One region of the Kitasatospora sp. NRRL B-11411 genome, then DNA from elsewhere that is predicted to be linked to it. Evidence: riboswitches for the same ligand, from Rfam matches in the RefSeq annotation. Region 1 holds a riboswitch; the other holds the start of a gene.
The links. A riboswitch is a leader RNA that binds a small molecule or an ion and turns the genes downstream of it on or off. The one in region 1 is predicted to bind cyclic di-AMP.

Region 1 (3,331 bases):
ACCCGCGGGTGGGCGTGCCGCAGCGGGCCGGTCAGGGTGACGGTGGCGCCGTCGACCCGGGCGACCGTCACCAGGTCGTAGGCGGTGGAGAAGTCCGCGGTGTCGGGCGGCGCGGTCGGGGTGACGGCCAGTTCGTCGCCGGGCTGCCAGCCGTCGGGGGCGGCGGCCAGCTTCAGCGCGGTGTCGCCGGGCCCCAGGTCGGCGGCGGCCCGGACCCAGGCGGTGCGGGGCGCGCCGTCCAGGCGCAGGTAGCCCTGGCCGGTGACCCACAGGCCGGTGTCGCTGTCGACGACGGTCATCCCGCCGCCCGCGAACCGGTGTTCGTCGACGTGCGGGAAGCGCAGGGTGTGGGTGTGCGCGGCGTCGGGGGCCAGGGCCAGGACGCCGCGGACCTCGACGTTGCCCGCGCTGGCCAGGGTCAGCGTCCGGTCGGCGGCGAACACCAGCGAGCCGCCGGGCTCCACCAGCAGCGAGCCGACCTCGGCGTCGGCGTCCAGCACCACCCGGTCGGTGATCCGCACCGCGCTGCCGGGGCCCGGCGGTTTCCCGCCCCAGCCCTTGGCGTCGGACCACTTGCGGCCGCCGGTGTCCAGCACCGGGGGCCGGGCGGAGGGCTGCGGGCTGCCGGCGGCGGGTGGTGGGGCGCCGGTGCCGTGCGGGTGGCCGGCCGGGGTGGCGGTGCCGGTCCGCGCGGCGGCGGCTCCCGCCGGTTCGTCGGCCCCGGCCAGCGACTGCCGCAGGACCACTCCCCCGCCGAGCGCCGCCGCCGTCCCGGCCGCCAGCCAGGTCAGCATCCGGCGCCGCCCGACCGGCGGGCGCCGGTGCCGTACCGGCGGCGGTTGCCGTTCCTCGTCCTGCCGCTGTTCCACCGTGGCCGCCCTTCCGGGTTCCGCCGCCCTGAGCCGTCGGGGGCAGCATAGGCAGCGCGGGCGCCGGAAAGCGGCGGATTCGGTTTCGCTTCAGCATTCTGACGTACCGTCAGGGGGGTGCGGCGGGGCGCTTCCGGTCAAGGACAGAACGCCCATACGGCGACAAATGACCCGCCCACCGGGTGACCAAACGTGAATAATCCCGCATAACTCAGCATAGTGCAGCAAAACGGGCACAAGATCACCTATCGCCTGACGTCCCGCCAGAATTCGCCGCCGCTCGCGGAGTTCGCCGAATATCCCTTGATCACCCATTCCGGCCACTGTGATGCCGGTCACGGGCATTTGCGGATTCTCCTTAATTCCGCTTAATCTCCTGCCCACGTTCGTGGACACACGGACCCAGTTCGCCCGGAACGCCGAGTCCTGCCGCCGGGCGGGTCGGCTCATGCACAACGCACCACGGCAGGGGCGGGGGAACCAGGTAAGTCGCCCCGGGCGGTCGAAGGACCGCACGGGGCTAGGGGTGAAGCCGGGCGCACCACGCGGTGCGCGCGGCCGGGCAACTCCAGCCCGAATCCGACAGCTCACCTCGCAGGCGTGGGAGAGGAACGCTTCTTCATGCTGCCCATCAGCTCCAAGCGCGCCCGCCGCCTGATCGCCACCACCGGTGTCGTCGGCATCGGGCTGTCGATCCCCTGCCTGACCGGTGGCGTCGCCTCCGCGGCGACCGTCTCCACCTGGGACAAGGTCGCGCAGTGCGAGTCCAGCGGCGACTGGGCGATCAACACCGGCAACGGCTTCTACGGCGGTCTGCAGTTCACCGCCTCCACCTGGGCCGAGTTCGGCGGCACCGCGTACGCCTCGCGCGCCGACCTCGCCACCAAGGACCAGCAGATCTCGGTCGCCGAGAAGGTCCTGGCCTCGCAGGGCCCCGGCGCCTGGCCGGTGTGCTCGATCCAGGCCGGCCTGACCAAGGGCGGTGCCGCCCCCCAGGTCGACACCTCCGGCTCCGCCTCGTCCGCCACCGCCGCGCCGTCGCAGTCGCAGACCCAGGCGCCCGCGCAGTCGCAGTCGCAGTCCGGCAGCAAGGGCAAGTCCCAGAACGGCTGGTCGCAGAACGGCTGGTCGCAGGGCAAGTCGCAGGCCCAGCCGCAGGCCGAGCAGAGCGCCCCGGCCGCCACCGCCGACCAGTCGGCCGGCACCTACACCGTCGTGGCGGGCGACTGGCTGTCCACCATCGCGCAGAGCCAGCACGTGGACGGCGGCTGGCAGAAGCTGTACGACCTCAACCGCTCGGTGCTCACCGAGGGCCCGGACATGATCTACCCGGGTCAGCAGCTCTCGCTCGGCGGCGCCGCCACCGCGCAGCAGCAGTCCGCGCCGGCCGCCACCACCTCCTCCTCCGCCAGCACCCACCAGGGCTCGTCCTGGAAGGGCGACCGCTCCTCCGCCGCCAAGTCGTCGAGCACCCCGGCCAAGTCGTCCACCGCGACCACCGCCACCGCCTCGACCAGCGCCAAGACGACCACCACCGCCACGGCCGCCACCAAGGCGACCGGCTCCAAGGCCGCGGCGATCGACTTCGCGCTGTCCAAGCTCGGCCAGGCGTACGTCTACGGCGGCACCGGCAACGGCGGCTGGGACTGCTCCGGCCTGACCCAGGCGGCGTTCCGCCAGGCCGGCATCAGCCTGCCGCGCGTCGCCGCCGACCAGGCCGACTACTCGACCCGCGTCTCGCTGGACAGCCTGCAGCCGGGCGACCTGCTGTTCTGGTCCAGCAACGGCTCCAACTCGGGCGTCTACCACGTCGCCCTGTACGTCGGTGACGGCAAGTACGTCGAGGCCGCGAACCCGCGTTCCGGCGTCCGCACCGAGACCATCGCCAACTGGGCCCCCGACTTCGCGGGCCGCGTCTGATCACCGGCACGACCGCCGCTGCCCCCGGGGACCTGGTCGGCCCCGGGGGCAGCGGCCTATCCTCGGCCGTACGAGGCCCGACGAGCCTCGACGGAGCCTCGGCAGGGGCTCGACGACCGGGGAGCAGCACCATGGCGAAAGTGACGATCACGCTGGACGCGGACCTGGCCCTGGAGGTGATGATGCGCGTCGGCGCCACCAGCCCCCAGGACGCGGTGGAACTGGTCGTCCGCGACTACCTCTCCACCGACCGCCGCACCATCGCCCGCACCGGCGGCACCCGCGACGGCGAACGCCTCCTCCCCAAGCCCCCGACCATCGAAGAGGGCTGACGCCCCGCCGGGCGGCCGCGGCCCCGCCGGTCCCGAAACCTCCACAACCTCCGCAACTGTCAAGTAACTTACTGTCTAGTAAGTTCACCGGCGAGTACCTAACCTGGGCGAACCCCCACCCCACCCAAGGGAGTTCGCTCATGGCACACCCCCTCGCCCGGGCCGCCCGCGCCGCCCGTCCGCCCGTCGAGGTGCTGCGCACCGGCGGGC
Region 2 (3,331 bases), on a different contig from region 1:
TGCTCAACATCCTCGTCCCGGACTGGGCCCCGCCCACCGCCCTGGTGCTGCCGGTGCTGGCCGGCGCGCTGCTGCTGCGCCCCGGCACCCTGGTGCTGCTGTACGCCGTCGCCGCCGCCGGGCTGATCACCGAGTCGCTGGTGCACACCGGCGAACAGGTGGCCAGCGAACGCCCCGAGGCGTACACCCACGGCGTCACCCCCGGCGCCGCCCTGGTGGTCGGCGCGGTCGGCGTCGCCGGACTGCTGGTCGCCCAGTTCCGCCGCCGGATCGGCGTGCCCTGGCGCGGCGGCTCCACCATGCTCTTCGACCTGCGCGAACGGATCCGGGTGCAGGGCCGCGTCCCGCACCTGCCCGACGGCTGGCACACCGACACCGCGCTCCGCCCGGCCGGCGGCCAGTCCTTCTCCGGTGACTTCATGGTCGCCGCCCGCACCGGCCCGGTGCTCGAAGTGGTGCTCGCCGACGTCTCCGGCAAGGGCATGGACGCCGGCAGCCGCGCCCTGCTGCTCTCCGGCGCCTTCGGCGGCCTGCTCGGCTCGCTGCCCGCCCACGACTTCCTGCCTGCCGCCAACGGCTACCTGCTGCGCCAGGACTGGGCCGAGGGCTTCGCCACCGCCGTCCACCTGGTGGTCGACCTGGACACCGGCGAGTACGAACTCCTCTCGGCCGGCCACCTGCCCGGCATGCACCGCCTGGCCGGAGCGGGCCACTGGGAGGTCAAGGAGGCCGAGGGCCCGCTGCTCGGCGTCTACGACGGCGCCAAGTTCGAGGGCGTGCGCGGTACTTTGGGACCCGGCGACGTGCTGATGCTGTGCACCGACGGCATGGTGGAGGTCCCCGGCCGGGACCTGGGCGAGGGCATGGACCGGCTGATGGGCGAGGCCGACCGGCTGGTCGCCACCATCCCGGCGGCCGGCCGCCCCGGGGCCGCGGTCCGGCTGATCGACAGCGTGGCCAAGCACGTCAACGACGACCGGGCGGTGCTGCTGGTCTGGCGCCGCTGAGCCCCGCCGGGGGCGCGGTCGAGCGGCGCCGGTGAAGCGGCGGTGCGGAGGCGCGGCCGGGTGCGGGGGAGCGGTGTGCACGGAGTGCCCACGGAGTGTCAAACCCGGGCGTTGATCTTCGGCCAATTCCGGTGCCCGGCCCGGCCGGTGGGCCGCCGACCGGCCTGCCTGCCGGTTTGCCGCCCGGGCCGCCGCGGACCGCCTCCCGCCGACGTTCCGTCAGAACCCGTCCGCTATCGTCACGGTCGGCGGAAATCAGTCCCACCACCCGGGTTGGAGCCCCCGGCGACGGGGCAAGTCCTTTACGCAGTCCGCACGAGCGACCACACTGAGTCCGGATGGAGTGGTGGGGACACGGGGGGCAGGGGCCGGTTTCCGCCTGGAGCCGTCGGCGGTTCCGACCTGAATCCCCGCCACGAATCGAGGAAGTGAGTCCCGGTGGCCTTCTCCGTCTCCGCCCTTGTCCTGTTCGGCGTCATCGTCGCCATCTTCATCCGCAACAAGCAGATGAAGGGCGGGCACGCCATCGTCGCCGCGCTGTTCGGCTTCATGCTCAGCCAGTCGACCATGGCCGGTCCGATCCAGCAGTTCCTCAACTCGGTCTCCAAGGCCATCGCCGGCATCGCGGGCTGACGCCCCGCCGGCACCGGGGGGAGCGCGTTCCGACGGGCGGGGGCACCCCCGTTCCGGACCGAAGTCCTGCCCGCGGGTGACCAGGGTCACCCGCTCCGTCACGCCAGGTCAGCGCCCGGGCGCATACGGTGGCCGAAGTCGCCCACCGTATGTGGTTCGTGGGCGCATCGTCATGATCCCGTACGCGCACCGCAGCCCGCCGTCGGCGGAGCGTGACCTGGCGGACCGTCAGCCCCCTCCCGATCCCGGGACCGGGGCCTACCGGCGCTTGCCAGCTCCGCGAACCGTGGGTTTTGCTTCCTCCGCAGCCCGGACATCGGCCGGGCTGGCCGCCGAGCGGAACGCCTAGTCCTGCCGCCGCCCGGTGCCGACCAGAGACCACGCCACGGCAGGAGCGGGGGAACCACAGGTAGTACGCCGGACCCGGAACGCACGGGGACGGCTCGGGGTGAAGCCGCGGAGACCGCGGCCGGGCAACTCTCGCCCGAACCCGACAGCTCACCTCGCAGGCGTCGGAGAGGAACAGCTTCATGTCCGCTCAGGGCAAGCACCGCAAGCCGCGCCTGGCCACCGTCGTCCGCATCGCCATCGCCGCCGGCGTCGCCGGCGCCGCGGTCGGCCTCCCGGTCACCGCCGCCTCCGCGCACACCGCCGACCAGCACGACGGCGGCCGCCAGTGGGCCAACGTCTCGGTCGACGCCACCCCCGTCGCCGACACCACCGGCTCCGCCGCCCAGCAGGCCGCCGAGACCTACAAGGTCGCCTCCGGCGACACCCTCTCCAAGATCGCCGCCGCGAAGAACGTGGACGGCGGCTGGGAGAAGCTCTACCAGGACAACCGCTCGGTCATCGGCGGCAACCCGAACCTGATCTACCCGGGCCAGCAGCTGACCGTCAACGGCCAGGCCGCCGCGGCGACTTCGTCCGCCCCGGCCGCCTCCTCCTCGGACGCCGCGGCCCCCGCCGCCGCCCCGAAGACCTCGACCAAGTCGAGCAGCACCGGCACCGCGAAGGCCAAGGCGCAGACGCAGACCCAGGCCCAGGCCCCGACCCAGAAGTCGGCGTCCTCGTCCTCCTCCTCGTCCGCCGCGAAGTCGTCGACCGCCACCACCTCCGGCAGCTCCGCCGCGAGCTCCTCCTCCGGCTACGTCGCCCCCGCGCCGGGCAGCGTCACCACCGGTTACAAGGTGGCGGGCTCCAACTGGTCCAGCGGCTACCACACCGGCATCGACTTCCCGGTCTCCACCGGCACCAGCCTCAAGGCCGTCGCCAACGGCACCGTGGTCTCGGCCGGCAACGGCGGCGCCTACGGCAACCAGGTCGTCATCAAGCTCGCCGACGGCAAGTACGCCCAGTACGCGCACCTCTCCTCGATCTCCGTCTCGGCCGGCCAGTCCGTGACGGCGGGACAGCAGATCGGCCTGTCCGGCGCCACCGGCAACGTCACCGGCCCGCACCTGCACTTCGAGATCCGCACCACCCCGGACTACGGCTCCGACATCGACCCGGTCGCCTACCTGGCCGCCCACGGCGTCAACGTCTGACCCCCGGCACCACACCCCCGAAGGCCCCGCGCTCCGCTGCGCGGGGCCTTCGGGCCGTCCGGGGGGCCGGGACGGAGGGGAGGGGCCGCCCGCGGGCGGGGAACGGCGAAGGCCCCGACCGCGTCGCGGTCGGGGCCTTGTCGTGGA

Region 2: it holds a riboswitch for cyclic di-AMP, as region 1 does, so the genes downstream of both, IH44_RS0105495 (LysM peptidoglycan-binding domain-containing M23 family metallopeptidase) here and IH44_RS49485 (transglycosylase family protein) in region 1, are expected to answer to the same signal.

What each region holds. Positions count from the first base shown of each region.
Region 1 is NZ_JOGH01000071.1:17,605-20,935, reverse strand. Features, by position in the region: gene IH44_RS0126285 (hypothetical protein) at 1-869, opposite strand, end outside; cyclic di-AMP (ydaO/yuaA leader) riboswitch at 1,316-1,485, shown strand; gene IH44_RS49485 (transglycosylase family protein) at 1,491-2,789, shown strand; gene IH44_RS0126275 (hypothetical protein) at 2,921-3,121, shown strand; gene IH44_RS0126270 (long-chain fatty acid--CoA ligase) at 3,262-3,331, shown strand, end outside.
Region 2 is NZ_JOGH01000007.1:72,727-76,057, reverse strand. Features, by position in the region: gene IH44_RS0105505 (PP2C family protein-serine/threonine phosphatase) at 1-1,007, shown strand, start outside; gene IH44_RS0105500 (hypothetical protein) at 1,446-1,640, shown strand; cyclic di-AMP (ydaO/yuaA leader) riboswitch at 2,046-2,165, shown strand; gene IH44_RS0105495 (LysM peptidoglycan-binding domain-containing M23 family metallopeptidase) at 2,171-3,184, shown strand; tRNA gene IH44_RS0105490 (tRNA-Gly) at 3,328-3,331, opposite strand, start outside.